DNA from 3 places in the Stenotrophomonas sp. FBCC-B152 genome. Region 3 is predicted to be linked to each of the others. Evidence: predicted binding sites of a transcription regulator. Region 3 holds the regulator's gene; each other region holds the start of a gene.
What was found. The regulator HrcA, encoded in region 3, represses chaperone genes, less so after heat shock. The targets are predictions, from matches to a motif close to TTNGCACTCNNNNNNNNNGAGTGCNAA.

Region 1: NMB40_RS15900 (co-chaperone GroES) is a predicted target of HrcA. The motif match lies at 7,466-7,492, and genes of this name have one in related genera.
Region 2: rpoH (RNA polymerase sigma factor RpoH) is a predicted target of HrcA. The motif match lies at 1,330-1,356, and genes of this name have one in related genera.

What each region holds. Positions count from the first base shown of each region.
Region 1 is NZ_CP101442.1:3,460,781-3,470,946, reverse strand. It holds gene NMB40_RS15925 (excinuclease ABC subunit UvrA) at 1-2,065, shown strand, start outside; gene NMB40_RS15920 (TlpA family protein disulfide reductase) at 2,097-2,702, opposite strand; gene NMB40_RS15915 (protein-disulfide reductase DsbD family protein) at 2,699-5,065, opposite strand; gene cutA (divalent-cation tolerance protein CutA) at 5,065-5,403, opposite strand; gene NMB40_RS15905 (endonuclease) at 5,474-7,258, opposite strand; gene NMB40_RS15900 (co-chaperone GroES) at 7,538-7,825, shown strand; gene groL (chaperonin GroEL) at 7,913-9,562, shown strand; gene NMB40_RS15890 (3-deoxy-7-phosphoheptulonate synthase) at 9,882-10,166, shown strand, end outside.
Region 2 is NZ_CP101442.1:3,509,623-3,519,788, forward strand. It holds gene purD (phosphoribosylamine--glycine ligase) at 1-384, shown strand, start outside; gene rpoH (RNA polymerase sigma factor RpoH) at 444-1,319, opposite strand; gene NMB40_RS16140 (hypothetical protein) at 1,627-5,241, opposite strand; gene NMB40_RS16145 (Ig-like domain-containing protein) at 5,252-10,166, opposite strand, start outside.
Region 3 is NZ_CP101442.1:1,269,248-1,279,413, reverse strand. It holds gene NMB40_RS06255 (ABC transporter transmembrane domain-containing protein) at 1-751, shown strand, start outside; gene NMB40_RS06250 (hypothetical protein) at 820-1,008, shown strand; gene NMB40_RS06245 (prephenate dehydrogenase) at 1,125-2,237, opposite strand; gene pdxY (pyridoxal kinase) at 2,234-3,142, opposite strand; gene dnaJ (molecular chaperone DnaJ) at 3,251-4,378, opposite strand; gene dnaK (molecular chaperone DnaK) at 4,498-6,432, opposite strand; gene grpE (nucleotide exchange factor GrpE) at 6,562-7,077, opposite strand; gene hrcA (heat-inducible transcriptional repressor HrcA) at 7,160-8,227, opposite strand; gene recN (DNA repair protein RecN) at 8,320-9,984, shown strand; gene NMB40_RS06210 (LysR family transcriptional regulator) at 10,017-10,166, opposite strand, start outside.

The DNA.
Region 1 (10,166 bases), 2.2 Mb from region 3:
CGGCCAGAACCAGCGCGACATCCTGGTGACGCTGGGCTACGACGTGGACATTCCCTGGCGCGACCTGCCGAAGAAGCAGCGCGACTGGATCCTGTTCACCGAGGAACAGCCGGTGGCGCCAGTGTATGCCGGCTTCACCCCGGCCGAGACCCGTGCCGCGCTGCGCCGCAAGGAAGAGCCCAGCTACATGGGCACCTTCAGCGGGGCGCGCCGTTATGTGCTGCATACCTTCGCCACCACCCAGAGCGCCATGATGAAGAAGCGCGTGGCGCGCTACATGGTGGGTACGGTCTGTCCGGTCTGCGACGGCAAGCGGCTCAAGCGCGCCGCGTTGTCGGTGACCTTCGCCGGCATGGACATCGGCGCGCTGTCCCGGCTGTCGCTGGCGGCCATGGCCGAGGCGCTGCGGCCGGCGGCGGAGGGCCGCTTCGATGCACCTGCGAAAGGTGCAACGCGCAGCCGCGCCGCCGGCCGCAAGGCCGAACAGCAGCGCGTGGCGAAGGGCGGGCTGCTGCACGGTGGCAGCAGTGACGTGCGCCGCACCCCGGACCTGTCAGAGGAGAAGCGCATCGCCGCCCAGCGCATCGCCCACGATCTGGTGGAACGCATCGGCACCCTCGAAGCGCTGGGGTTGGGCTACCTGTCGATGGACCGCGCCACCCCGACGCTGTCGCCGGGTGAGCTGCAGCGGCTGCGCCTGGCCACCCAGATCCGCTCCAGCCTGTTCGGCGTGGTGTACGTGCTGGATGAGCCCACTGCCGGTCTGCATCCGGCCGATGGCGAGGCCCTGTACGACGCCTTGGACCAGCTCAAGGCGGGCGGCAACACGCTGTTCGTGGTGGAGCACGATCTGGAGATGCTGCGCCGCGCCGACTGGCTGGTGGATGTCGGTCCCGGTGCCGGCCAGCACGGTGGGCAGGTGCTGTACAGCGGTGAGCCCGAGGGGCTGCGCGGCGTCGCCGCCTCGGCCACTGCACCCTACCTGTTCGGCAATCACGACCGCGCCACCCGCAGCCCACGCACGCCTGCCGGCTGGCTGGAGCTGCGCGGCATCCACCGCAACAACCTGCATGGGCTGGATGCGCGCTTCCCACTGGGCACGTTCTGCGCGGTTACCGGTGTCTCCGGCTCGGGCAAGTCCAGCCTGGTCAGCCAGGCGCTGGTGGAGCTGGTGGGTGAGTACCTGGGCCATGAGCCGGTTGCACCCGAGGCGGACGATGAGCTGCCACAGCCCAACCGGATCGAGCGCACCCGTGGCCGCCTGCATGCCGGTCACACGGCAATCAAGCGCCTGGTGAACGTGGACCAGAAGCCGATCGGGCGCACGCCACGTTCCAACCTGGCCACCTATACCGGCCTGTTCGACCACGTGCGCAAGCTGTTCGCCGGCACCCGCATGGCCAAGGCACGGCGCTACAGCGCCAGCCGTTTCTCCTTCAACGTGGCGCAGGGCCGCTGCGAAACCTGCGAAGGCGAAGGCTTCGTGCACGTGGAGCTGTTGTTCATGCCCAGCGTGTACGCGCCATGCCCGACCTGCCATGGCCAGCGCTACAACGCCAAGACACTGGAAGTGGAATGGAACGGCCGCAGCATCGCGCAGGTATTGGCGATGACGGTGGAAGAGGCGCTGGCATTCTTTGCCGACGAAGCGGTGGTGCAGCGCCCGCTGCAGCTGCTGCGCGACATCGGGCTGGGCTACCTGCGGCTGGGCCAGCCGGCCACGGAACTGTCTGGTGGCGAGGCGCAGCGCATCAAACTGGCCACCGAGCTGCAGCGCAGCCAGCACGGCAACAGCCTGTACGTGCTCGACGAGCCCACCACCGGCCTGCACCCGGCCGACGTGGACAAGCTGATGGCGCAGCTGCATGGGCTGGTGGATGCGGGCAACACCGTGGTGGTGGTCGAGCACGACCTGCGCGTGGTGGCCGATGCCGACTGGGTGATCGATGTGGGGCCCGGGGCGGGCGAGCAGGGCGGGCAGATCGTGGCCACGGGCACGCCGGAGCAGGTGAGCCGTTCGAAAGACGGTAAGACGGCGACGTACCTGCGGCGATTCTTCGCCTGACCGGGCATCCGTGCCTACCAACGGTAGGCACCTACCGCGCAGGCGCCCCGGCGGTAGGTACCGACCGTTGGTCGGTACTGCCCACCCACCGTTCAACTTCTCCCTCGGCGAACGGCCCCAGCTTCTGCCTGACGATCTTCCCGTCGGCGCCCACCAGCACTGTGTAGGGCAGCAACCCCTGCGCATTGCCCAGGCGCACGCTGGCGTCATCCGGTGCAGGCTGCTCGATCACGATCGGGTACTTCACCGGCACGCGGTCAAGAAAATCGCGTACGCCGTCCGGCGTATCGATGGCCAACCCCACCACCTGCACGCCATCGGCCGGCTGTGCGGCGGCGAATGCGGCCAGCATCGGCATCTCTTCCACGCACGGGCCACACCAGCTCGCCCACACGTTGATCAACAGGGGGCGGCCACCGAAGCGGTCGAAGTCCACCGGCGTGCCCTCCACGTCCGGCAGGGTGATGGCCGGCATCGGATCGCCGGGCCGGGCCGGCACGGCGGCCGGCCGATCCACGGCGGCAAACCTGGGTTCCTGTGGCGCACGCCCGACGTAGTACACGCCGGTACCCAATCCCAGCGCCGCCGCCAGCGCCGCCACCACCATCAACGATGTGCGGGGCGGCGGGGTGCTCATCGCGCGGTGCGCAGCAGCGCTTCTTCCACCAGTGCCTGGGTCAGCACGGTGGGCAGCACGGTCGGTGGTGCGCCGGGGCCGTACACCACGTACAGCGGCACGCCCACGGCCTTGTGCTCTTCCAGGAACGCGGTGATCTCCGGGTCCACGTTGGTGTAATCACCGCGCATGTACACCGCGTTGGTACGGCGCAGGGTTTCCTCGAAACCATGGGTGCCCAGCACCGCGCGTTCGTTGGCCTTGCAGGTCACGCACCAATCGGCGGTCATGTTGACGAACACCACGCGGTTGTCCTGGCGCAGCCGGTCGAGCATCTGCGGCGAATAGGCCACCACGTTGTCGGCGGCCGCCAGCGCGGCCTTGGCCGGTGCAGCGATGCGGGTCACGCCCCACACCGGCACCAGCGCGCCCAGCAGGAGCACCAGCGCCAAGGCGGCGCCGACGCGCTGGCTGCGCCAGCGGCTGCGTTCGAACCACCACAGCGCAAGGCCCAGCACCACCAGCCCGGCCAGCACCAGCGCCATCGCATCCACGCCACGCTGCTTGCCCAGCACCCACAGCAGCCACAGCGCGGTGGCATACATCGGGAAGGCCAGCACCTGCTTCAGGGTTTCCATCCACGCACCCGGGCGCGGCAGGCGCTTGGCCAGCGAGGGCACGAAGCCGATCAGCAGGAACGGCAGCGCCAGGCCCAGGCCCAGCATCAGGAACACCAGCATCGCCGGCACCGCCGGTGCGGTGAAGGCATAGGCCAGCGGCGCCCCCATGAACGGTGCCACGCACGGGCTGGCCACCACGCAGGCGAGCACGCCGGTGAAGAAATCGCCCATCGGCCCGCTGCGCGAGGCCAGCGACTGGCCCACGCCGCCCAGGCTGCCGCCCAGGGTGAACACCCCGGACAGGCTCAGGCCCACGGTGAACATCAGGTACACCAACGCGGCGATGAACCACGGGTGCTGCAGCTGGAAGCCCCAGCCTGCGGCCTGCCCGGCGGCGCGTAGCGCCAGCACCAGCGCGCCGATCGCGGCGAACGCCACCAGCACGCCGGCGGTGTACCAAAGCGCATGGCTGCGCGCGCGCTGGCGGCTTTCACCGCTCTGCGCCACGCCCAGCACCTTCAGCGACAGGATCGGCAGCACGCACGGCATCAGGTTGAGGATCAGGCCGCCGACCAGTGCCAGCAGCAATGCGGTGACCAGGGTGACCGGCGCGGCACTGCCGCTGGCACCCGGAGGACGCGTGCGCTGGTCGTTGTCGGCGCTGGCGTCCGGCGTGCCGTCGGCGGGCAGCTCCAGGGCCGGTTCGTTCGGGCGGATCAGCATCGGCTGGGTCGCCATGCCGGTAGCCTCGCGCGCCTGCGCGCGCTTCTCGCGCGACACCAGCGGCGCGATCACTTCGCTGCGGCGTGCTTCTTCATCCGCGCTGGCGTTGACCTTGCCGGCCGGCAGCGCCAGCTTCACCCGCCGGGTCATCGGCGGGTAGCAGATGCCATCGGTCTGGCAGCCCTGGAAGGTGATCACCAGCGTGGCATCGGCGGCATCGGCCACGCTGCGGCGCAGCGGCAGCTTCACGTCGACCTGGTCGAAGTACACCGACACATCGCCGAAGTGTTCGTCGCGGTGCGACTTGGCGGCCGGCCACAGCGGCTTGTCCGCGCGGATGCCCGGGGCACCTTCCAGCTTCAGCGAGGTGCGGTCGCGGTAGAGGTAGTAGCCCGGCGCCGGGCTGAAGCGCAGCAGCACGGTGTTGCCATCGCCGACGATGGCTTCGAAGCCGAAGGCGCGCTCGGACGGCAGCGGCAGCGACTGGGTGCTGGCCGCACCGGGCAGGCGCAGGCCACCGGCGGCGCTGCCACCGGCCAGCGGGGTGTTGAACGGCGACGCGGCGCCGCCCAAGGCCGGGGTCACGGCGCTGTCGGCGCGGGCGCTGCCACCCGGCAGCTTGACCTGCACGCTGCGCTTCTGCGGCGGGTAGCACACGCCGGCATCGGCGCAGCCCTGGTAGCGCACTTCCAGCGTCACCGTATCGGTACCGTCGGCGGCCTTGCCCGGCAGTACCGCGGTCAGCCGCTCGCGGTAGGTTTCCACCTCGCCGAAGAAGTCGTCGTGGTGCTTCTTGCCGGCCGGCATCTGCAGCGCCTCGGCACTGAAGCCGGCGTCGCTCTTGACCGTGGTGCGGTGGCGGTAGAGGTAGTAGCCCGGTGCGATCTTCCAGCTCACCTCGATGCGGTCGCGGTCGCGCGCCTGCGCGCTCAGCCCGAAGGCTTCGTCCACCGGCAGCAGGTCTTTCTCGCTGACGGCCAGCGCCGGCAGGGACACCACGAACAGCGCGCACAGCGCGGCAACACGACGAAACAGCGTCATCAATCAGTTTCCTCTCGGGTCTGGGCCCGAATCCAATCCAGGTACGCCGGCAGGCCGGCGCGGGTTTCGACCGCGATGCACTCGGGGAGTTCATACGGGTGCAGTACCTGCACGCGCGCGATGGCCGCATCCAGGCGGTTGCCGGTGGTCTTGATCAGCAGTTGGACCTCGTGGTCCTCGGTGACCTCACCGTGCCAGCGGTAGGTCGAATGCGCCCCGTCCAGCCGGGTGACGCAGGCGGCCAGGCGTTCTTCCACCAGTGCGTGCGCGATCCGCGCGGCGGTAGCCGCATCAGGGCAGGTGGTCAGAAGAATGAATACGGGATCGGGGGTCGACATGACCGCCGAGTATAGAGATCGCGGCCTGACGATGCCGGCCGGTCCCAAAAAGGAACCGGCCGGGTAGTGATCAGTTCGCCAGGTCGCAGGTCGCCGGCTTGGCCGACGTGAACAGGGCGGGCGTGCCCCATTCCGGGTGGTCGATGAACGGATTGCGGTTGCCCTGGAAGCTGTAGATCACTTCATTGCGGGCGCGTTCGGCCGCATCCGGCGGGTCGGACAGGTGCCAGTCGATCAGGGTCGAGAGCAGGCCCATGTAAGCCGGTGACGCCGAGGTCTTCACGATTTTGCTGCGGTCGTCGGTCAGCTCCAGGTCCGGTTCGGACTGGCCGGTGGCCGCATCCTTGCCGCCCTCATAACGGATCGCCATGTACATCACCGCACGCGCCATGTCGCCCTTGCGGTGGCCCCAGACCTCGAAGGTGCCGCCATTGCCGTCGGGGGTGCGCACCCAGTTGGAATTGCCCGGGTAGCCGCCACTGCCGCCGCCGGTGCCATTGTTGGCCTCGGTGGCGCGCTCGCCGCAGTTGCTGTCGCACTTGGCAAACGGCTTGTTGCCGCGGTCCGCGTTCCACTGCGCATCGGTCAGGTACAGCATGTGGGTATCGGTGTAGGGCGCGTACGGCAGGCCCTTGTCGCCGGTGGTGCTGGCAAAGCCCAGCGAATTGGGCCAGGTGTGCTCGCGGTTGTAGGTCAGCCCGCTGCCGGTGCCGGCCCGGTCGCTGACCTTGGCGTAGCTGCGGTTGCGGTACGCGTCCAGGATCCGGCCGCTGTTGTTCGGATCCTCGTCGGCGATTTCCAGGATGGTCCAGGTGCTGGTGCCCGAGCCGCTGTACGGGTAGGAGGTGTGGCCCTTGATGGTGGCGTGCAGCGAGCAGCGCAGCTGGCTGGGGCTGGAGGTGTTGACCTTGGAGTAGTAGCTGCCCGGGTCCGGATCGGGGCCGGGGTCGGTACCGCCGCTGGCCACGGTGAAGGCGATGCGGGTATCGGCGGCCGGGCGTGCGCCCTGCGCGTCCTTGATGCGGGCGGCGCGGATGTCGAAGCGGCAGGCTTCGCCGGCCACCAGCGCGGTGTTGGTGGACAGCGTGAAGCGGGTGCCGCTGCTGGCGTGGGTCAGCGGTACCGCGCCGGACTGGCCGCAGCTGAGGGTGAAGGCGCCGGCGCTGACGGTGACGCTTTCACTGAAGGTCACGGCCAGGTCGGCGGCGGCCGGGAAGCTGGTCGCGCCCTGTTCCGGGGTGGTGGTGCTCACCGACGGGGGCGTGTTGGGGCCGGTGCTGCCACCGCCGCTGAAGGTCTGGCCGGTGTTGCAGGCACCGAAGGTCTGCGCGGCCGATCCGGCCCAGGTGAAGTGGGTGTACTGGCTGCCGCTGCCGGTGAGCTGCAGGGAGGTGCCCGGGGCGGTGCTGTTGCTCTCGCTGACCGGGATGTTCTGGCTGGTCAGCCCGGCGGCCGGGCCGCCGGACGCGGTGATGGTGCCTTCGTAACTGATGAACTGGACCACCTTGCCGCTGGCATCGACCAGCGCGATGCCGTCGTTGGAGCCGTTCTGCAGGCCATTGGTGGGGTAGGTGACGGTGGCGATGCTGGCCTTGCCGCAGCCGGCGGCGGTACCGGCCGGCACGGCATTGTTGGCATAGACCGTGGCGGCCGACGGGGTGCTGCCGTTGTACAGGTACAGCCGGTAGGTACTGAGGTCCTCGCCGCCGGTGGCGACGACCTCGATGGCTTCGCCGACATCCCCGGCCGGGGTGCTGTCGTCGTAGTGCAGTTCATTGATGAATACGTCCGCCTGGGCGGAACCAGCGGCCAGCGCCAACAGGCACCCCAGGGACAGCGGTGTGAGCAACCTCATCTACGGCTCCTTGTGATTGGGTTTTGCCGGCCGAATCTAGCTAATCCATATGACACATCTATCGATTTGTCGTCTTCGGCACTCCGCATTGGGACGTGCGTCAAGAAAATGGCGGCATGGGGAAATTCAGCGGTGCCCCCTTGAAAGGGCCCGGGGCAGCACCATCTCTGCCCTGTCCCGCACTGGCGGGTTTTTTCGCGAGCGGTGCTGGCAGTCGCCTGGGGCGAGTGCTAACATCGCCAGACTTTTTCAAACCAATCAACAACTTAAGAGGCACGCATGAACATCAAGCCGCTTCACGACCGCGTCGTGGTCAAGCCGATCGAAGCCGACGAAGTTTCCGCCGGCGGCATCGTGATCCCGGACTCGGCCAAGGAAAAGTCGACCAAGGGTGAAGTCGTGGCCGTGGGCCCGGGCAAGCCGCTGGACAACGGCAGCGTGCGCGCGCCGTCGCTGAAGGTCGGCGACAAGGTGATCTACGGCCAGTACGCCGGCAGCACCTACAAGAGCGAAGGCGTGGAATACAAGGTCCTGCGCGAAGACGACATCCTCGCCGTCATCGGCTGAGTTTGCGCCGCCGGGCTTTGCCTGGTCTTACGTGTCCCCAATCAATGCAGCCGGGCAACGCCCGGCGCCACATAAAAGGTAATCGCAATGGCTGCCAAGGAAATTCGTTTCGGTGAAGACGCCCGCGCCCGCATGGTGCGCGGCGTCAACGTTCTCGCCAATGCCGTCAAGGCCACCCTGGGCCCGAAGGGCCGCAACGTCGTGCTCGAAAAGAGCTTCGGCGCACCGACCATCACCAAGGACGGCGTGTCCGTCGCCAAGGAAATCGAACTGGCTGACAAGTTCGAGAACATGGGCGCGCAGATGGTGAAGGAAGTCGCGTCGCGTACCAACGACGACGCCGGCGACGGCACCACCACCGCCACCGTGCTCGCCCAGGCCCTGATCCGCGAAGGCGCCAAGGCCGTGGCTGCCGGCATGAACCCGATGGACCTCAAGCGCGGTATCGACAAGGCCGTGGTGGCCGCCGTCGCCGAGCTGAAGAACATCTCCAAGCCCACCGCTGATGACAAGGCCATTGCCCAGGTCGGTACGATCTCGGCCAACTCGGACGAGTCGATCGGCAACATCATCGCCGAAGCGATGCGTGAAGTCGGCAAGGAAGGCGTGATCACCGTTGAGGAAGGCTCGGGCCTGGAAAACGAGCTGGACGTGGTCAAGGGCATGCAGTTCGACCGCGGCTACCTGTCCCCGTACTTCATCAACAACCAGCAGGCGCAGACCGCCGACCTGGACGACCCGTACATCCTGCTGCACGACAAGAAGATCTCCAACGTCCGTGACCTGCTGCCGGTGCTGGAAGGCGTCGCCAAGGCCGGCAAGCCGCTGCTGATCGTTGCCGAAGAAGTCGAAGGCGAAGCGCTGGCCACCCTGGTGGTCAACACCATCCGTGGCATCGTCAAGGTCGTGGCCGTCAAGGCCCCGGGCTTCGGCGACCGTCGCAAGGCGATGCTGGAAGACATGGCCACCCTGACCGGCGGCACCGTGATCTCCGAAGAGATCGGCCTGTCGCTGGAGAAGGCGACCATCGCCGACCTCGGCCGCGCCAAGAAGGTGCAGGTTTCCAAGGAGAACACCACCATCGTCGACGGCCAGGGCGACAAGGCTGCCGTGGAAGCGCGCGTGGCCCGCATCAAGACCCAGATCGAAGACACCTCGTCCGATTACGACCGCGAGAAGCTGCAGGAACGCGTGGCCAAGCTGGCCGGCGGCGTTGCCGTGATCAAGGTCGGCGCGTCGACCGAAATCGAAATGAAGGAAAAGAAGGACCGCGTCGACGACGCCCTGCACGCTACCCGTGCAGCGGTCGAAGAAGGCGTGGTGCCGGGTGGCGGTGTTGCCCTGGTCCGTGCGGTCACCGCGCTGTCCGGCCTGAAGGGTGCCAACGAAGACCAGAACCACGGCATCCAGATCGCCCTGCGCGCGATGGAAGCCCCGCTGCGTGAAATCGTCGCCAACGCCGGCGAAGAGCCGTCCGTGATCGTCAACAAGGTCAAGGAAGGCACCGGCAGCTACGGCTACAACGCCGCCACCGGCGAGTTCGGCGACATGCTGGCCTTCGGCATCCTGGATCCGACCAAGGTGACCCGTTCTGCCCTGCAGAACGCCGCCTCGATCGCCGGCCTGATGATCACCACCGAAGCCATGGTGGCGGAAGCGCCGAAGAAGGATGACGGCGCCGGTGCAGCAGGCGGCGGCATGGGCGGCATGGGTGGCATGGGCGGCATGGACTTCTAAGGTCCCCGCACACGCGACATCCTGTCGTGCCGTAAAAAAAGAACCCCGCCGAAAGGCGGGGTTTTTTGTTGGGCGGCGGCGGTCGCAGTTGCGAATGAAACATTTTGCGTCGCACAAGAGCTGTGCTATCTATAGTCCCCAATGAACGCACGCCACGCCAATTCCTACTTTTGGTATTACTTTCCGAAGCCACCGGCGGAGGAAGGCATGCGTTCACCCTGAAGAAACCTTCAGACGCATTCCCGAAAGCCGCCAGCGCACCTGGCGGCTTTTTTGTTGCCGCCGCGCTGGGGACCCCCACCTTCCAGAGGACACCCCCATGCCCCCCCATACCGACGACCTGCGCATCCGCAAGATCGAACCGTTGACCCCGCCCGCCCAGCTGCTGGCGATGCTGCCCTGCGATGAGGAAGCGTCCTCCACGGTGAGCGCCTCGCGCGCTGCACTGCACGAGATCCTGCACGGCCGCGACGACCGCCTGGCGGTGGTGATCGGCCCGTGCTCGATCCATGACCCGGTCGCCGCGATCGAATACGCACAACGCCTCAAGCCGCTGCGCGATGCCTACGCGGGCGAACTGGAAATCGTCATGCGCGTCTACTTC
Region 2 (10,166 bases), 2.2 Mb from region 3:
CGCCTGCAGTCGGACCTGGTGGAGCTGGTGGAAGCGGCGATCGATGCACGCCTGGATGCGGTGCAGGCACAGTGGGATCCGCGTCCTTCCCTGGGCGTGGTGATGGCGGCCTCGCCGTACCCGGAGGCGCCGATCACCGGTGACGTCATCCACGGACTCGACCAGGTGCCGTCTACGGCCAAGGTGTTCCACGCCGGCACCACGCTGGATGCACAGGGCCACGTGCTCAGCGCCGGCGGCCGCGTGCTGTGCGTGGCCGCATTGGGCGACAGCGTGGGCGATGCGCAGGCAAATGCGTATGCCGGCGTGGCGAAGGTGTCGTGGGACCACGAGTTCCACCGCAACGACATCGGCTGGCGCGCGATCGCGCGCGAGAACGCGTAATCCACCCAACAAAAAACCCGGCGCTGCCGGGTTTTCTGTGTACTGCGTTGGACGCCGCGTTATGCGGTGAACAGCGCCTTCATCTTCTTCAGCGCGTTCGCCTCGACCTGGCGGATGCGTTCGGCGGACACGCCGTACTCATCAGCCAGTTCCTGCAGCGTGACCTTGCTGTCGGCGTCCAGCCAGCGGCGACGGATGATGTCGCGCGAGCGGGCGTCGAGCTCGGCCAGGCCTTCGCGCAGCAGCTGCAGCTGGTTGTCTTCGCTGTCGGCACGCTCATAGGCCATCGACGGATCTTCGTCGTTGGCGACCAGGAACGCAGCCGGCGACGGCGGCGCATGCTCGTTGTCGTCATCGCTGGGCGCATCGAAACCAATGTCGCGACCGGACAGGCGCGATTCCATTTCCAGCACTTCGCGTTCGGACACGTTGAGATCCTTGGCGACGGCGGTGACTTCTGCCGCATTCAACCAGCCCAGGCGGGTCTTGGACTTGCGCAGGTTGAAGAACAGCTTGCGCTGCGCCTTGGTGGTGGCGACCTTGACGATGCGCCAGTTCTTCAGGATGAACTCGTGCATTTCGGCACGGATCCAGTGCACCGCGAACGACACCAGGCGAACGCCCATGTCCGGGTCGAAGCGCTTCACCGCCTTCATCAGGCCGATGTTGCCTTCCTGGATCAGGTCGCCCAGCTGCAGGCCGTAGCCATTGTAGCCACGGGCCACGTGCACCACGAAACGCAGGTGGGAATGGACCAGCTCGCGCGCGGCGTCCAGGTCCTGCTCGTCGCGGAAGCGGCGGGCCAGGTCCTGCTCGTCATCGACCGTCAGCACCGGGATCTGGTGCACGGCGCCGATGTAGGCGTCCAGCGAACCGAGCGCACTGGGAATCGGAAGATTGTTTGCCACAAGGGCAGTAGACATGTTCTGGCTCATAGGGGTCATCTTATCAGTCCCGTATTTGGACTGCTGACGGTTCAAAAAGTTCCAGCGTTCCGTGGGTGAAACGCTGACGAAGTTCAGGCCCCTAACGTACCGCGAAATGGTGACAGTGGCGAGTGGGTGGCTGTTGAGCCTATCCACTTGATAATCAAGGACATACGCTCAAAAACGTCATCACCACGTCGTTTTGGGCGGGACAATCCCACCAAAAGACACCCATTCAGGATGAAAACGTTGCCATGCATTCAGCGCTGCCGTCCCCGAACGCCTGAACGGCCGCCCAAAAGCGGTGCTCCGGGGCTCAATAATAGCCAGACAAATTCAAGAAGAACCCCTTCGCCTCATACCGCAGCTCGGTCAGGTCATCACTGAACTCGGTGAAGTTGTACCCCGCCCCGATCTTGAAGTTCTGGCCCACCTGGCGGTCCACGCCCACCAGCCAGCCTTTCTTGTCGCCGCCCTCGCGCACATCCAGCCAGCGGTACTCGCCCATGGCTTCCCACTGCGCGAACAACCGGTAGCGCAGCTGCAGGGCCGAGAAGTTGACCCGGCTGTCCAGCCACTCGCCCTCGCCGCGCCCGGTGCGGTAATCGCCCCAGCGCCCGGCCAGCTTGCCGGCCACCTCCCAGCGGTCGCTGACCTGCATCACGCCCTCGAACGAGACGATCTGCGACTTCTGGTCGTACACGTTGCCCCCCACCTGGCCCAGCGACGCCACGTCATAGAGATAGGTGTACTTGCCGAACGCCGCCCAGCGTGTGTTGTCGTGCGGGCGCCAGGCGAAGCCCAGGTTGGATTCCACCAGCTTGGCGTCGGCCAGCGGGTTGCGCCTGTCGTCGGTGTCGGCGTAGTTGGCGCGCAACGCGATGCGCCAGTCTTCGTTGATCTTGTACAGCAGCCGGTTGGTGGTCACCCACTGGCGGCGGTCTTCGGCGCCTTCATCGCGGCGGTATTCCAGCTTGCTGGTCCACTGCGTGTTGGCATCGGTACGGCCGCCGTTGACGCTGTACGCGCGGCGGTCGACCCGCCCGGTGGTGGCGTCCAGCTCGCCATCCATCACGCTGAAGCCCAGCGTCCAGCCTTGTGCCGGGTAGAAGTCCATGCCGAAGGTGTGCACCAGCCCGGCGCTGTCGTCGCGGCGGTCCTTCAGGTACTGGCTTTCGTTGAACACGTTGACCTGGTTGCTCAGGCGCCAGCGCTGGCCCAGCGTCCAGCCCGACTGCAGCCCGGTGTCGTACAGCGGGTCGGTGGTGGTGCGGTCGGTGCTGTAGCTGTAGTTGCCGTAGAAGCTGTGCTCGGGCGTCATCCAGTATTCGCCCTCGAGCTTGGCCCCATCGCCGCGGCTGCCACTGCTCACCTCCGCGCCGAGGCTGGAGCGGTTGCCGAACAGGTAGCGTGCACCCAGCGTGGCCAGGTCGTTCTTCTCGTAAGCGCCGCCGTCGTCATCCACGGTCAGCTGCCCTACCCCGTACAGCTCCCACTTGGCACCGAAGCGCTGCCGGTAGCTCAGCGCCGCCAGCGTGCCGTCCACATCGGTACCGGCGTTTTCCTCGCGTACCCGGCGCAGTTCGGCACCGAGCTGGCCATCGTTGCCCAGCCGCCAGTCCATCGTGAGCTGCGACTGCTCCACGGCGACTTCACCGCGTTCGGCGCGGCTGTGCCGGCCGTACAGGCTCAGGTTGTCGGTGAAGTAGCCCAGGAACTCCGCGCCGTACTCTTCCAGTGCCAGCCCGCTGTCCATGCGCGAGACCGAGAAACCGGCATCCACGTCGCGCCACCAGGCCCCCATGCTCCAGTCCTGCCTGGTCCAGCCCAGCTCGCGCAGGTTGGCGCGCGCTTCCACCGCGCGGGCATCGCCCTTGCGGTCGGCGCTGACCGGATTGCGCTGGATGAAGCTCAGGCCGCCGTTATCCGAATAGAAGATCGGCGCAGCGGTGGCTTCGGTACGGGTCTGCTCCAGCTTGAGGTACGTGCCACGCCCGGCCTGCAGGGTGAGGTCGGCGCCCATCAGGCTGTAGTCGTCGCCACTGCGGTTTTCATCGACGTAGGTACCGCCGATCGCCACATGGTCGCCCAGCCACTGCTTGCCGCGCAGGCCGGCACTGACATCGTCGGTGCTGAAGCCCACTGGGATGTACTCGTAGTCCACCAGCAGCAGCTGGTCGTAGCCGTCCAGCGGGGTGTCGCGGGTCAGCGTGCGCACGTTCTCGCGGGTGATCTGCGACAGCGCGCGGGTCAGGAACAGGCGGCCCTGGATTTCGTTGATCTCGTAATCCACGCCGCGCTGCAGGTTGGTGCGCACCTCGGTGCGGCCGGTGGTGCGGTCGCGCACTTCCAGCACCACCTGCTCCGAGCCGGGCAGCAGGTCGGTGTGGCGCAGGTAGTACAGGCTGCCGCCGGTGCCGAGGAATTCGCTGTGCCCCAGCGCGGACTGCGCTTCGGAACCGAACGCCTTCAACAGCGAACGCGGATCGCCCAGCGGCGTGGTCGCGCGCGAGCGCCAGCTCACCGCCGCGCCGTACAACGACCGCACGTATTGGCCGTACTCGGTACCGGTGAAGCCGGTGGCGAAGTTGCCCCACAGCGCCTGGTTCTGGTCCCAGTCCACGCGTACGTACAACTTGCCCTGCGTATCGACGTCGCGATAGGTGGTGGAGTCGTCGCCATACACCGGGTAGTACTGGTCCGGGTCCAGGCGGCGGAACACATCGCGTGCATCGGCATCCAGGAAGCCGTCGAACAGCCGCTTCAGTTCGCGGTCGTAGGTGTCGGCCTGCGCGGTGACCAGGTATTTGCCGCGCAGCTTGCTCTTCAGGTAGAACGCCAGCCGGCCTTCGCTGAGGAAGCTGTCGTCCTGGTCGCGGTCGGCGGCAAGGGGGTCGAGGTTGCCGCTGGCGGTGTTGCGCGACAACGTCACGTCAGCCAGTGCCACCAGGAACCGGTAGCTGCCGGTGACCTCCACGTCCAGCGTGCGGGTCAGGGTTGGCGCATCCATGGCCTCCACCTGCACGGTGTAGCGGTGCTGGCCGATTGGTTCCAGGAACTCGGCGGCGAACTTCTGCTCCAGGTCCACCGGGAAGCTCTGGCCGTTGATCAGCACCCGTGCGTTGGGGCTCAGTCCACGCCCGTAGATGCGCACCCGCGAGCCGTAGATCGGGATGTTCTGCTGGCGCAGCGCGTTCTGGCCATAGATGGCATTGCTGAGCTGCTGGGCCTGCGCATCGTCGCCATCCAGTACCCGGCCCAGGGTGCGCTGCACGTTGTCGCGGACCAGCTGGGTGCCACGCTCGTAATCGGTGGGCAGTACCAGCTGGAAGCGCTGGGCATTGGTTTCATCGAACGAACCGTCGCGGCCATAGGCGCGGGCGATGTACTGCAGGTCATCGCCGACGCGCAGGTTCAGGTTTTCCGGCAACTGGCCGTCCCATTCGGTGTTGCCCACGTAGTCGACCGGCATCTCGATGCGCGCCAGCGGCGTGACCAGGTCGGTGTCGCTGCCGCGATAGATCACCACTTCCAGCCGTTCGATGAACGAGGCGTAGTTGTTGTAGCCATGGAAGCGCAGCGGCTTGGTCAGGCGTCCGTTCTCGAACGGGGCCATCGAACCGGTCTGCACGTTGAGCACCGGCGCCGACAGTGCCGGGTCTTCGGTGGCCCACACCACCGCGCCGTCAGGCAGCTCGGTGGCCGAGGCGCCATTGGGCGCCGGCACGAACGCGCCGGGCGCCGTCGGATCGGACGGCGCATCCGCCGCCGGGTGCACCTGCAGCAGCAGGTCGTTGCCCTGGCGGCAGCCATCCACGCCGCACAGCGTGGTGGGCACCTCCGGCACGGGTTGCGGGGCCTGCGCGTGGCTGGTCGGCAGCCACAGCACCAGCAGGAGCACCAGGGGGCTGAGTGAGGTCTTGTTGATCATGGGCATCTCCTCAGCGATCCGCACGGGTGGCGGGGCGGGCCGGCGCAGTGGGCTGCACCTGGACCTGCACACGGGCGGCAACGTCGGCCGGAAGGCGTGGCAGCAATGCCTGCCGCAACGCATCGGCACGCTGTGCGGCCAGTTCGGGCGTGGCCTGCCCCACGGCCACGTTGAGCTGCCCACCGCCCTGCGCCTGCAGCGTGCGGGCGGCGTGCGCCAGCACCGCTTCAGCCGCCGGGCCGAGCGTGGCCTGGCCGGGTACGAACAGCCCCTCGCCCACCTCCAGTACCGATCGCGGTGGTCCCGCCTCCATGCGCCCCTGTGGCAAGGCGACACCGAAGTCGAAGCGCACCGGCAGCCCCGGGGTGATCCGCCGCACGAGCGGGTTGCGGGTGGTGAAGCGTGCCTCGGCCGGCAGGGTGCTCGGGTCGACCTTGAGGATGAAGTTGCGCCCGCGCGCCTGGCCGCCGTTGATGCCAACCAGGTGGTAGCGGCCGTAGGCGTCGGTTTCGATCACCAGGCCTTCCACCGACACCACGCGCACGCCGGGGATGCCGCGCTCGCCGGCATCCTGCACGCCGTTGCCGTTGTGGTCGTCAAACACACTGCCGATCACCAGGCTCTCATCCAGCAGCGGATCGCCGATCACCTCCACGTCGGCCGAGGCCACGTTGCTGATGGTGGTGCCCAGCACGTCTGCTGCGGTGATGCGGTTGGTGTGCACACCCAGCCCGACACCCGCCCCCACCCGCAGGTAGTACACGAGCGTCGCCGAGCCACCTGCCGGGATATCCAGGCCATCGATCTGCAGCGGTGCCACGCCGCTGGCACGTGCGGCGTTGTCGGCATCGTGGGCCTCGAAGCCACCCGGGATGAAGGTGAAGCCACTCGGCAGGGTATCGAGCAGGGTCACGCCCAGCGCGTCGAAGTCGCCCATGTTCTCCACGGTGACCACGTAGCGCACCACGTCGCCCACCTGCACGCTGCGCTGGGTGGCCTGCTTGGTCAGGCGCAGCACCACCGGATCGGCGGTGACCACCACGTTGACCCGACCTTCCACGCACACCGGGGTGGGCACGGAGTTGTCGCAGATGGTGTAGCTGAAGTTGTCCAGGCCGCTGTAGCCGACGAAGGCGGTGTAGATGCAATCGCCGTTGGCACAGGTTGCGCGGCCGTTGACTGCGGCACGTGCCAGGCGCATGGAGGCTGCATTGATGCGCGCGCCGCTGGTGGTGAGGTTGTCCAGCAGCGGCACCGTGGTGGTGGTGCCGCTGAGCACGGTGATGTTCTCGTCCACCACGTCCACGTCGTTGAGCTCTACCTGCACGGTGACGGTGGCGCTGCTGCAGTCCGGCGGCGAAGCCTGGTTGCACACGGTGTAGGTGAAGGTGTCCGGGCCGCTGTAGTTGGGGGCCGGGGTGTAGCGCACGATGCCTCCGGCCAGGACCACGGCGGTGCCCGACGCAGGTGCAGTGGTGATGGTCACGGCCACTGTCTGCGGATCCAGCGGCGCACCGTTGACCAGGTCGTTGGCCAGCACCGGCACGTCGATCTGCCCGTCCTGCGGCGTCGTGGCCTGGTCGGGGTTGGCCACCGGTACAGCCAGCGGCGCCGCCGCCAGCGTGACCGACACCGTGCCGGTCGCGCAGACGGTGGGCTGCGCCACCAGGCAGATCTGGTAGGTGGTGGTGTAGGTGGTACCGGGCGTGCCGGCCGCCACGTTCACGCTGCCGTTGGGCTGGATGGTCAGCGCGGCGGTATTGACCGGGGTCAGCACGACGGTCGCCGGATCCAGCGGCGCGCCGTTCAAGCTGTCGTTTGTCAGCACATTGATCACGGCGCTGGCACCGGCCGCCGGCACATCGACCACGCTGTCGTCGGCCGCCACCAGCACGGCGGGGTTGGCGAGTGTGACCGAGACCGTGCCGATATCGCACACCGCCGGTTGTGCCACCAGGCAGATCTGGTAGGTGGTGGTGTAGGTGCTGCCCGGGGTACCGGCCGCCACATTGACACTGCCATTGGGCTGGATGGTCAGCACTGCGGTGTTGACCGGGGTCAGCACCACCGTGGCCGGATCGAGCGCGGCGCTGTTGTAGGTGTCGTTGGCCAGCACGTTGGCCACACCGGTGGCACCGGAGGCCGGTACGTTGGCCACCGTGTCATCCACTGCGTCCAGCAGGCCGGGCGTGGCGGCCAGGGTGACCGACACCGTGCCGATGTCGCACACCGTCGGCTGTGCCACCAGGCAGATGCGGTAAGTGGTGGTGTAGGTGACGCCGGGCGTACCTGCTGCCACGTCCAGGCTGCCGTTGGGCTGGATGGTCAGCGCCGTGGTGTTGTTCGGGGTCAGCACCACCGTGGCCGGATCGAGCGCGGTGCCATTGAAGGTGTCGTTGGCGAACACGTTGAGCAGGCCCAGCGCGCCGGTGGCCGGCACGTTGGTGGCGGTGTCGTCCACGGCATCCAGCAGCGCCGCCGTGACCGTCACGCTGACTGTGGCGGTATCGCACACGTTGAGGTTCGGCGCGGGCAGGCACACCTGGTAGGTGAAGCTGTCGGTACCGGTGAAGCCGGCAGTGGGCGTGTAGCTGATGGTGTTGTCGCCGTTGACCACGGCGGTGCCATTGGTGGGCGGCACCGACACGGTGAACACCGGACCCAGCGGCAAGGTGTCGTTGGCCGCCACGTTGAGCACGGTGGTGCCGCTGCCGGCGGGCAGGGTGTCATCGGCCGCGTTGGGACGCACCGCGACCAGCGCCGTGGCCTGCGCGCAGTTGGCCGGCTGTGCGTTCTCGCACACCTGGTAGGTGAGCGTGGTGGCGGCGGGCGTGGTGCCCGGCGCAACCGTGACCACCCCGTTGGCGGCCATGCTGTAGCCCGGCACCGCGCTGACCAGCGACGCGGTCACCGGCGTGGTGCCCGGCACGATCGGCGCACCGTTGAAGGTGTCGTTGAGCAGCACGCTGGCGGTGCTGCCCCCGGTCGGCGCGACCGGCACCCCGCTGAAGTCATCGCCCACCGCAACCAGCGCGCTTGCGGTCACTGTCAGGCTGACGGTGGCGGTGTCGCACACCCCCGCGCCGGGGGCCGGCAGGCACACCTGGTAGGTGAAGCTGTCCGCGCCGGTGAAGGGTCCGGTCGGGGTGTAGCTGATGGTGCCATCGCCATTGACCACGACGGTGCCGTTGGCCGGTGCCACCGACACGGTGATGGTGGGGTTGGTCGGCAGCGTGTCATTGGCGGTGACGTTGAGCACGGTGGTGGTGCCCGCCGTGGCCGACAGGGTGTCATCGGCCGCGACCGGGCTGACCGCAACCACGGCGGTGCCCTGCGCGCAGTTGGTGGGCACCGCGTTTTCGCACGCCTGGTAGCTGAGCGTCACCGCCGCCGGGGTGGTGCCTGCGGCGACGCTGACCACGCCGTTGGTTGCCATGCTGTAGCCGGTGGCGGGGTTGACCAGCGACGCCGTCACCGACGTGGTGCCGGGCACGATCGGCGCGCCATTGAACGTGTCGTTGAGCAGCACGCTGGCGGTGCTGCCACCGGTGGCCGGCGCGATCGGGGTGCCGGTGAAGTCATCATTCACCACCGTCACCGAGGTGGCGGCCACGGTGAGCGCGACAGTGGCGGTGTCGCAGACCCCGGCAGCGGGCGCCGGCAGGCAGGCCTGGTAGGTGAAGGTGTCCGGACCGGTGAAACCGGCGTTGGGCGTGTAGCTGATGGTGCCATCGCCGTTCACCGTCGCGGTGCCATTGGCCGGTGCAACCGACACGGTGATGGTGGGGTTGGTGGGCAGCGTGTCGTTGACGGTGACGTTGAGCACCGTGGTGGTGCCGGCAGCGGCGTTGAGGGTGTCATCCACCACCACCGGGCTGACCGCCACTACGGCGGTGGATTGCGCGCAGTTGGTGGGCACGGCGATTTCGCACACCTGGTAGCTGAGCGTGACGGCGGCCGGCGTGGTGCCGGGCGCAACCGTGACCACGCCGTTGGGCGCCATGCTGTAGCCGGTCACCGGGGTGACCAGCGAGGCGGTGACCTGGGTGGTGCCGGGCACGATCGGCGCACCGTTGAAGGTGTCGTTGAGCAGCACGCTGGCAGTGCTGCCACCGGCGGCCGGTGCGATGGGCGTGGCGGTGAAGTCATCGGCCACGGCGCTGAGCGTGGTGGCACTCACCGTGATGCTGACGGTAGCGGTATCGCAGACCGTTGCACCCGGCGCGGGCAGGCACAGCTGGTAGGTGAAGCTGTCGGAGCCGGTGAAACCAGCGGTGGGCGTGTAGCTGATGGTGCCGTCGCCGTTGACCACGGCGGTGCCGCTGGTTGGCGGGCTCGGGATCGTGACCACCGGGTTGAGCGGTGCGGCGTCATTGGCCAGCACGTTGAGCACGGTGGTGGTACCAGCGGTGGCGGGCAGCGCATCGGCCACGGCATCCGGGCTCACGGCCACCACCACGGACGCGCCGGCGCAGTTGGTCGGCACCGCGTTCTCGCACACCTGGTAATTCAGCGTGACTGCCGCAGGGGTCGTGCCCGGGGCTACGCTGACCACGCCATTGGCAGCCATGGTGTAACCGGCCACGCTGGTGAGCAGCGAGGCAGTCACCGGGGTGGTGCCCGGCACGATCGGCGCGCCGTTGAAGGTGTCGTTCAGCAGCACGCTGGCGGTGCTGCCACCGGCCGCCGGTGCGATGGGCGTGGCGGTGAAGTCATCGGCCACGGCGGTAAGCGTGGTGGCACTCACCGTGATGCTGACGGTAGCGGTGTCGCAGACCGTTGCGCCCGGCGCGGGCAGGCACAGCTGGTAGGTGAACGTGTCGGTACCGGTGAACGGCCCGGTGGGCGTGTAGCTGATGCTGCCGTCGCCGTTGACCACGGCGGTGCCGCTGGTCGGCGGGGTCGGGATCGTGACGACCGGGTTC
Region 3 (10,166 bases):
ATTGCCGCACCCGCTGCGCGGCGAGATCCGCTTCCAGGACGTGGTCTTCCATTACCCACAGCGCCCTGACACCGCAGCATTGGCACACTTCGACCTGCATGTGCGCCCGGGCGAAACCGTGGCGCTGGTAGGGCCCTCCGGCGCCGGCAAGAGCACGGTGCTGTCGATGCTGCTGCGCTTCCATGATCCTGCCGCTGGCAGCGTGCTGGTGGATGGCGTGGACGTGCGCAGGGTCGATCCGGCGCAGCTGCGCGCACAGATGGCACTGGTGCCGCAGCAGCCCACGCTGTTTGCCAGCAGCGCGCTGGAGAACATCCGCTACGGCCGCCTGGAAGCCAGCAACGAAGAGGTGCAGCGTGCTGCGGAAGCCGCCGAGGCCGACGAGTTCCTGCAGGCACTGCCCGATGGCTACCTGAGCGAACTGGGCGAGCGCGGTGCGCGCCTGTCCGGTGGCCAGCAGCAGCGCATCGCGATCGCGCGTGCGCTGCTCAAGGACGCGCCGATCCTGCTGCTGGACGAGGCCACCAGCGCACTGGACGCGCAAAGCGAACGTGCGGTGCAGCAGGCGCTGGAGCGCCTGATGGCCGGGCGCACCACGCTGGTGATCGCGCACCGGCTGGCCACCGTGCTGAAGGCCGACCGCATCGTGGTGATGGACCACGGGCGGATCGTCGCGCAGGGCACCCACGCCGAGCTGCTGGCCGAAGGTGGGCTGTACGCTGAACTTGCCAAGCTGCAGTTCATCGATTGATGACGCACCGATAACGCGGCAGGTTGCATGGTGGCAGCGCCCCATGAACCTGCTGCAGGAGGTGTTTGATGTCGTTCCGTCAGTTTCCCGCGACCGATGCCAATGGCGAAGACCATGTGGTCATCGAATTCAAGGACGAGGCCGGCGATACCGCCGCCGACCCGCATGTCCGTTACGAATTGGCCGATGGCCGTCATCTGGTCCGTGAGGGTCGGATTTACCGGACCAGCGGTGGCGAGCTCACCCTGACCACCTGACTGGTCAATTAATCGCCACCCATCTTGACAGCGTTGCCCCACGGGGGCTGCGCACGGTTATCCACATGCTTGTCCGCATTTCATCCACACCCCCTGTGGATGAATGCGACAGGCTGTCAGCGCGGCAGCACCCGCCCGATGCCGGTGGCGTCGATTTCCACCGCCGCCCGCTGCAGCGCGTCCAGGTCACTGCCGGCCACGAAGCCCATCCGGAAATGCACTTCGCCACCCGGGGTGCGCGAAGAATGGATGGAGGCCAGGCTGACCCCGTGCCGCTCGAACACATGCAGCAGCTCACGCAGTGAACCCGGGCGATCCTCCGGCAGGTGCACGCTGATCGCGTTGCGCTCGGTCAGGTCGGCCAACAGGTAGCCCACCCGTTCAAAGGTGTAATTGCCCGCTTCCAGCAGCGCCTTGCCCTGGTGCTCGCGGTTATCCAGCAGCAGCCGCTCACGGAACGCAGCGCGCGCGGCATCATCGCCCTGCTCCACCTGCCGGCGCAGCGCGTGCAGCTGGCCCAGCAGGCGGTCCAGCATCGGCGCCACGTGCGGGTTGCCGAACTGGATGTCCTCGTAGATGGCCGGGTTGAGCGAGAGGATGCGGGCAATGATCGCCGTATCCAGTTCGAACGAGGCCGAGCGGTACGGCATCAGCTCCGACAGCGGGCCCAGCAGCGGCGCGTACTCGCGCAGCACCCCCGCCTGGGCCAGGTGGGTGGCATGCACCATGGCCTGCACCAGCGCCATCACCTGGTCGTGGTGCTCGGGCGTGGCGCGCACGCACTCCGCTTCCAGCGCCGCGCACAGCTCGTTCACCCATGGCTGCCAGTGCGACAGGCGCGCTTCGCACACCACCATCACCCGGCCCTTCAGCGTGGGCGCCTTGGGCGGTGCGGTCATCGGATGCAGGCCGACCACCTCGGCCTGCGAGGCCAGCATCGCAGCCACCGGCTCGCTCTTCACCGAGGTCACATCCAGCCACAGCCGGCCAGCTTCGCGACCGGCCGAACGGGTCACGTAATCGGCGATCAAGGCAGGCGTGTGCCGGATCGGCGCGGAGAACACCAGCACGTCCGCGCGCTCCAGCAGTGTTTCCGGATCGTCCGACTGCGGATCGGCCGGATCATGCCCGATCACTTCCAGCCCCAGGCGCTGCGCCAGGAACGTGCGCAGCCAGCGCCCATAGGCGCCGGCGCTGCCGACGATGCCGACAACCGGGCGCAGGCTCACGCCAGCCGCTCGGCGCGGAAGCGGTGCGGCTGCGCCAACGCGGCCGGTGCGGCGGCCAGCACGTCGAATTCTTCGTGGTCGTTGGCCAGGGTGGCCTCCAGCGCGGCATGCACGCCGGAGATCGACCGCGACAGCGCCTGCTCGAAGCGCTCACCACGCAGCAGGAACGCGACCAGCAGCGACATCAGCACATCGCCGGTACCGGCCACGTCGACCGGCAGGTGCGGCGAAGACCAGCGCCAGATCGCCTCGCGGCTGACCGCCAGCGTGACCAGCTCGCCCGGGTCGCCACCCACGCTGTGCGCCAGCACCCATTCCGGCCCGCGCGCCAGCAGTGCCTTCGCGGCGGCGATGGCATCGGCTTCGGCCAGGCTCGGCATGCCGGTCAGCCGGCCCAGCTCGAACGCATTCGGCGTGACCAGCCAGGCATGCGGCAGCAGGCGCTCGGCGAAGATGGTTTCCAGGCCCGGCTCCACGTAGGGACCGGTGTGGGTATCGCCGATCACCGGGTCCAGGCAGTAGCGCAGCTGCGGCGACGCGGGCAGCACCGTGTCCAGCCAGTCGGCGAACGCCGCGCCATTGCCGACGCTGCCGAAGTAGCCGGAAACGAGCATTTTCGCGCGCGCCGGCAGGCCGCGCTCGCTGGCGCCCTGCAGCAGGTCGGCGAACCAGTCGGCCGGCAGCACGCGGCCGCGCGTGGTGGGATAGAACGGCGCATTGCTCAGCAGCGTGGTCGGCACTTCGGCCACGCGCACGCCCAGCGCGCGCAGCGGCGGAACTGCCGCGCTGTTGCCGGCGTGGCCATAGACCAGCTGCGATTGAACCGAGATGACGTCGACCGGCGACGGAACGTCCGGGCGCTGGCGGCGCCCATGGACCAGATGGCTTTCGAGGGTATCGTTCATGGCCCATTTTAGAGCGTACCGACCAACGGTCGGTACCTGCCGGCTGAATCGCAGCCACGAAAAAGCCGGGACGTGCCCGGTGTTTTCGTTACTGATGGAACCAACCGCTTACGAGGTCATGCGATCCCAGAAACCCTTCACGCCATCGATGAAGGTCGCCGACTTCGGCGAATGCTTGCGCGCTTCTTCGCCGGTGAAGGTGGTTTCGAACTGCTCCAGCAGCTTGCGCTGCTCGGTGGTCAGGTTGACCGGGGTTTCCACCACCACGCGGCAGTACAGGTCACCTTCGCTGCGGCTGCGCACCGAACGCACGCCCTTGCCGCGCAGGCGGAACAGCTTGCCGGTCTGGGTTTCGGCCGGAATGCGGATTTCCGCATAGCCGCCCAGGGTGGCCACGCGCACGGTATCGCCCAGCGCGGCCTGCGAGATGCGGATCGGCACTTCGCAGTGCAGGTCGTCGCCATCGCGCTGGAAGATGGCGTGCTCGCGCACCCGCACTTCCACGTACAGGTCGCCCGGCGGCGTGCCGGCCGGACCGGCCTCACCCTCGCCCGCCAGGCGGATGCGGTCGCCGGTGTCGACGCCCGCAGGCACCTTGACCGACAACACCTTGTCTTCCTCTACCCGGCCATTGCCGTGGCAGGTCTTGCAGGGGTTCTGGATGATCTGGCCGCGGCCGTTGCAGTTGTGGCAGGCCTGCTGCATGGCGAAGATGCCACGCTGGATACGCACCTGGCCCTGCCCACGGCACACGCTGCAGGTTTCCACCTTGCCGTCGTCCGAACCGCTGCCGTGGCAGTCGTCGCACTCGGCCAGGGTCGGAATCTCGATGCGGCGCTCGATGCCACGCACCGCTTCTTCCAGGTCCAGCTCCATCACGTAGCCGATGTCGGCACCGCGACGCGCCTGGCGCGGACCACCGCCAGCACCACCGAAGATGTTGCCGAAGATGTCGCCGAAGATGTCGCCCATGTCCGGGCCACCCGGGCCGCCACCGCCGCCCATGCCGTGCTCGAAGGCCGCGTGGCCGTGCGCATCGTACATGCGGCGCTTGTTGGCGTCGGACAGGGTTTCGTAGGCTTCCTTGCACTCCTTGAAGGCCGCTTCGGCGGCGCTGTCGCCGGGGTTGCGGTCAGGGTGGTGCTTCATCGCGCAACGGCGATAGGCCTTCTTCAGTTCTTCTTCGGTCGCCGTGCGGGTAACACCCAGCACTTCGTAATAATCGCGCTTGCTCATGGTTTGAATCGGGTTCCGGCGGTCGGGATTCATCCCCGACATGCCGCGGCACGGCTGTCAGGATCTAATGGAAACGACAACGGGACGTTGCCTGCGCAACGTCCCGTCTGGCGTCCGGATCAGGACTTCTTGTCGTCCTTTACTTCGGTGAACTCGGCGTCCACCACGTCGTCCTGCGCGCCGCCGTTGTTGCCGGCACCGGCATCGGCACCCGGGGCGCCGCCGCCCTGCTCGGCCGCAGCCGAGGCCGCGAACAGCGACTGGCCGGCTTCTTCCAGCACCTTCGACTTGGCTTCGATCTGGGCCTTGTCGTCACCCTTCATCGCGGTTTCCAGGTCGGCCAGGGCCGATTCGACCTTGCCGATCACTTCGCCACCGACCTTGCTGCCGTGTTCGTTGATCGCGGTACGGGTACCGTGGATCAGCGCGTCAGCCTGGTTGCGGGCCTGGACCAGCTCGTGGAACTTCTTGTCTTCTTCGCGGTTGGCTTCCGCGTCGGCGACCATGCGCGCGATCTCGTCCTCGGACAGACCCGAACCGGCCTTGATCTCGACCTTCTGTTCCTTGTTGGTCTTCTTGTCCTTGGCCGACACGTGCAGGATGCCGTTGGCGTCGATGTCGAAGGACACTTCCACCTGCGGCAGGCCGCGCGGGGCCGGCTCGATGCCGGAGAGGTCGAACTTGGCCAGCGACTTGTTGTAACGGGCCTGTTCGCGCTCACCCTGCAGCACGTGCACGGTCACGGCCGACTGGTTGTCTTCGGCGGTGGAGAACACCTGCGAAGCCTTGGTCGGGATGGTGGTGTTCTTCTCGATGATCTTGGTGAACACACCGCCCATGGTTTCGATGCCCAGCGACAGCGGGGTCACGTCCAGCAGCAGCACGTCCTTGACGTCGCCGCCGAGCACGCCGCCCTGGATCGCCGCACCCAGTGCCACGGCTTCGTCCGGGTTGACGTCCTTGCGCGGTTCCTTGCCGAAGAACTCGGTCACGGCCTGCTGCACCTTCGGCATGCGGGTCTGGCCGCCGACCAGGATCACTTCGCTGATGTCGCTCGAACGCAGGCCGGCATCGTTCAGGGCGATGCGGCACGGCTCGATCGACTTCTTGATCAGGTCTTCCACCAGCGCTTCCAGCTTGGCGCGGGTCAGCTTGATGTTCAGGTGCTTCGGACCGGATGCATCGGCGGTGACGTACGGCAGGTTCACTTCGGTCTGCTGGCTGGTCGACAGCTCGATCTTGGCGCGCTCGGCCGCATCCTTCAGGCGCTGCAGGGCGAGCGGATCCTTGCGCAGGTCGATGCCCTGGTCCTTGTTGAACTCGTCCACCAGGTATTCGATGACGCGGTTGTCGAAGTCTTCGCCGCCCAGGAAGGTGTCGCCGTTGGTGGCCAGCACTTCGAACTGCTTCTCACCGTCGACGTTGGCGATTTCGATGATCGACACGTCGAAGGTGCCGCCGCCCAGGTCGTACACGACGATCTTGCGGTCCTTGCCGTCACCCTTGTCCAGGCCATAGGCCAGGGCAGCAGCGGTCGGCTCGTTGATGATGCGCTTGACTTCCAGGCCCGCGATGCGGCCGGCGTCCTTGGTCGCCTGGCGCTGGCTGTCGTTGAAGTAGGCCGGCACGGTGATGACCGCTTCGGTGACGGTCTCGCCCAGGAAGGCTTCGGCCGTCTTCTTCATCTTTTCCAGCACGCGCGCGGAGATTTCCTGCGGCGCCATCTTCTTGGCATCGCTGGTCTGCACCCAGGCATCGCCGTTGTCGTGGGCCAGGATGCCGTAAGGCACGTGCGCGATGTCCTTCTGGACTTCAGCGTCGGTGAACTTGCGGCCGATCAGGCGCTTGACGGCGTAGAAGGTGTTCTTCGGATTGGTGACGGCCTGGCGCTTGGCCGAGGCACCCACCAGCACTTCGCCATCCTTGGTGTAGGCGACGATGGACGGCGTGGTGCGGTCGCCTTCCGAGTTTTCGATGACGCGGGCCTTGCCGCCGTCCATGATCGCCACACACGAGTTGGTGGTGCCGAGGTCGATACCAATGATCTTGCCCATGGGGAGACTCCTGAAATATTTGGGAACATCCGGCAGCTGCCGGGTTATGAATGGGATGTGTGGGACGCTGATGACACTTTCAACCCATCCATCGAACGCTGTGTCCGATGGCGGCCAAACGCGTTCAGGTCAGTCCCGCGCCACTACGACCAGGGCCGGCCGCAGCAGGCGGTCGTTGAGCAGGTAGCCCTTCTGGAACACCTGGACCACGCTGCCCGGCGCCGCGCCGGGCGCGTCGACCTGGCTGATGGCCTGGTGGTGTTCGGGGTTGAAGGTCTGGCCGGTGGGGTCCAGCAGGGTCAGGCCGTTGTCGGCGGCGACCTTGAGCAGCTGCTTGTAGGTCAGCTCCAGGCCTTCGCGCAGCGGGCTGGGTTCGGCGCCGGCGGCATTGAGCCCGGCGTCCAGGCTGTCGAACACCGGCAGCAGCTCGCCCAGCAGCTTTTCGTTGGCGAAGCGGCGCGCCTGTTCGACGTCGCGGGCCACGCGCTTGCGCTGGTTGTCCAGGTCGGCGCGCTCACGCAGCGACTCGGACCGGAGCAGGGCCACTTCGTTGTGCAGGCTGTCCAGCTGCTGCTGCAGGGAATCGCCCGTGGCGGCGTCGCCGGCCGGGGTCTGGGATGCGATATCAGGCTGATCTTGGTTCATTTCCGGATCCTTGGCGGTGACTCTCCGCCTCCACCCACCCCAATGTGGGCGGCCGGACCCGATTCAAGAGCTGCGGGCGTGTTTAGGTGCGATCCCGGGACAATCCGCCCCCAGCGGGGGCATCCAGGGCCGCGCCGAGCACCTGGGCGGTGGCCTCCACCAGCGGAATCATGCGGTCGTAGGCCATCCGCTTGGGCCCGATCACCCCCAGCACGCCCAGCACCTGGCCGCCGGCCGAGTACGGGGCGGTGACCAGCGAGATGTTCTCCAGCGGCATCACGCCGGTCTCCTCGCCGATGAAGATGCGCACGCCCGGGGCCTGGATGGTGCGCTCGAGCAGCTGCAGGATCTCACGCTTGCTGGCGAACAGGTCGAACAGCTCGCGCAGGCGGTCCAGGTCGGACAGGTCCTGCACCCCCATCAGCCGGGTCTGCCCGGCCAGCACCATGTCGTCGGCCGGCGGCGCCATCGCCTGTTCGGCCAGCTCCACGCTGTGCGCCAGCAACTGCTCCATTTCCGTGCGCGCCTGGCGCAGTTCGACCAGCAGGGTGGCGCGGATCTCGGCCAGCGGGCGGCCGGCGCAATGGGCGTTGAGGTAGTTGGCCACCTTCTCCAGCTCGGCCGGCTCCCAGCTGCGCTTGGGCTCGATCACCCGGTTCTGCACTTCATTGTCGGCAAACACCAGGATGGCCAGCACCCGGCGTGCGTCCAGCGCCACGAAATCGATGTGGCGGAACGCGAACTGTTCGCGCCGTGGCGCGCCGACCACGCCGACGAAATGGCTCATCGCCGAGAGCAGCTCCGAGGCACTGCCGAGCAGCGCCTGGGTGCCGGCGCCACTGGACAGCTCGCTGCGCAGGCGGCTCAGCTCGCTTTCGCCAGGCGGCTGCATCTTGACCAGGCTGTCGACGAACACCCGGTAGCCGTGCGCGGTGGGCACCCGGCCGGCCGAGACGTGCGCCGAGCTGAGCAGGCCCAGGTCTTCCAGGTCACCCAGGATGTTGCGGATCGTGGCCGGGCTGACATCCAGCCCGGCCAACCGCGCCAGGGTCTGCGAACCGACCGGCTCGCCATCCTGGATGTGGCGCGCGATCAGCGTCCGCAGCAGGTGGCGGGCACGCGGTGCAAGATGGGGCGCGGAAGGGTGCATGGAATCAACCTGTGAGACGCAACGTTGGATAATGGCAGGAACACTGCCTGCCCCACCCATGCTAGCGTTGCGCGGCTCAAGAACCCAAGACCATGCTTAAACATCTATCGATCAAGGATTTCGCCGTTGTCCGTGCCACCGAACTGGAGTTCGGCGCGGGCATGACCGTGGTTTCCGGCGAGACCGGCGCAGGCAAGTCGCTGATGGTCGACGCGCTGGGCTTCCTGTCCGGGCTGCGCGCCGACAGCGGCGTGGTCCGCCACGGCGCGGCGCGCGCCGAGCTGTCGGCCGAATTCGCGCCGGGCGAACAGGCCCCGGCCCGGCAATGGCTGCGCGACAACGAACTGGATGACGAGGAACAGTGCCAACTGCGCCGCATCATCCGGGCCGACGGCGGCTCGCGCGCCTGGATCAACGGGCGCCCGGTGACCCTGTCCCAGCTCACCGAGCTGGCCGGCATGCTGGTCGAGATCCACGGCCAGCACGAACAGCAGGCGCTGCTGGCGCGGCCCTCGCAGCTGGCGCTGCTGGACGCCTACGCCCGCAACGAGGCCGAACGCGTCCAGGTCCGCCAGGCCGCCGGCCGTTGGCAGGCGCTGGTCGACGAGGCCGAGTCGCTGTCGCGCCAGGGCGATGTCAGCGACCGCATCGGCTTCCTGGAACACCAGCTGGGCGAGCTGCAGCGCGAAGACCTCGAGCCGGCCTCGATCGCCGCGCTGGGCAGCAGCCACCGCCGCCAGGCCCATGCCGGGGCGCTGGTCAGCGCCTGCGACGTGGCCGCCGCCCGGCTCAACGGCGACGATGAGGTGTCGGTACTGCAGCTGCTGCAGCAGACCCGGCATGACCTGGCCCGCGTGGCCGAACACGACGCCCGGCTGGGCGAGGTGGACGCGCTGCTGGACAGCGCGGTCATCCAGCTGCACGAAGCGCTGGCCCTGCTCGACCGGGTCCACGACGACCTCGATGCCGACCCGGAGCAGTTCGAGGACATCGAACGCCGCCTCGGCCGCCTGCACGACCTGGCGCGCAAGCACCGCGTGCCGATGGAAGGCCTGGCCGAACACCGCGATGCGATGGAAGCCGAAGTCGAGCAGCTGCGCGGCGCCGATACCCGCCTGCAGGCGCTGGCCGGCGAGATCGACCGCGCGGCCGCGCAGTGGCAGGCCGTCGCCACCACGCTCAGTGCCAGCCGCGCCAGCGCGGCCAAGGCGCTGTCGGAGACCACAACCACGCTGATCGGCGAACTGGGCATGGGCGGCGGCCAGTTCCTGATCGAGATCGAGCCGCACGCGGCCGCCAAGCCGGACCCGAACGGTGCCGAGCGCGTGGAATTCCTGGTGGCCGCCAACGCCGGCCAGCCGCCGCGCGCGCTGCGCAAGGTGGCCTCCGGTGGTGAGCTGTCGCGCATCTCGCTGGCCATTGAAGTGGCTGCGCTGGGCCTGGATGCGGTGCCGACCATGGTGTTCGACGAAGTCGATTCCGGCATCGGCGGCGCGGTGGCCGATATCGTCGGCCAGAAGCTGCGCGCGCTGGGCGAGAAACGCCAGGTGTTGTGCGTCACACACCTGCCGCAGGTCGCCTCCAAGGGCCACGCCCATTACCGGGTCAGCAAGGCACCGGTGGAGGGCATGACCCAGAGCGCGGTGGAGAAGCTGGATGCCAAGGCGCGCGAGGAAGAACTCGCGCGCATGCTCGGCGGGGTGGAAGTCAGTAAAGAAGCCCGCGCGGCCGCGCGCAAGCTGCTGCAGGAAACCTGAGGGCCGTACCCACCCACGGTGGGTACCTACCGTCAGATCAGCGGTTTGCGCAGATCTACGTGTTCCACCAGGAAATCCAGGAACGCGCGCACCCGCAGGGGCAGGTAGCCGCCCTGCCCCACGAACACCGCATGCACGTCTTCCAGGTCACCCGGGTTGGCCTGCTCCAGTACCGGCAGCAG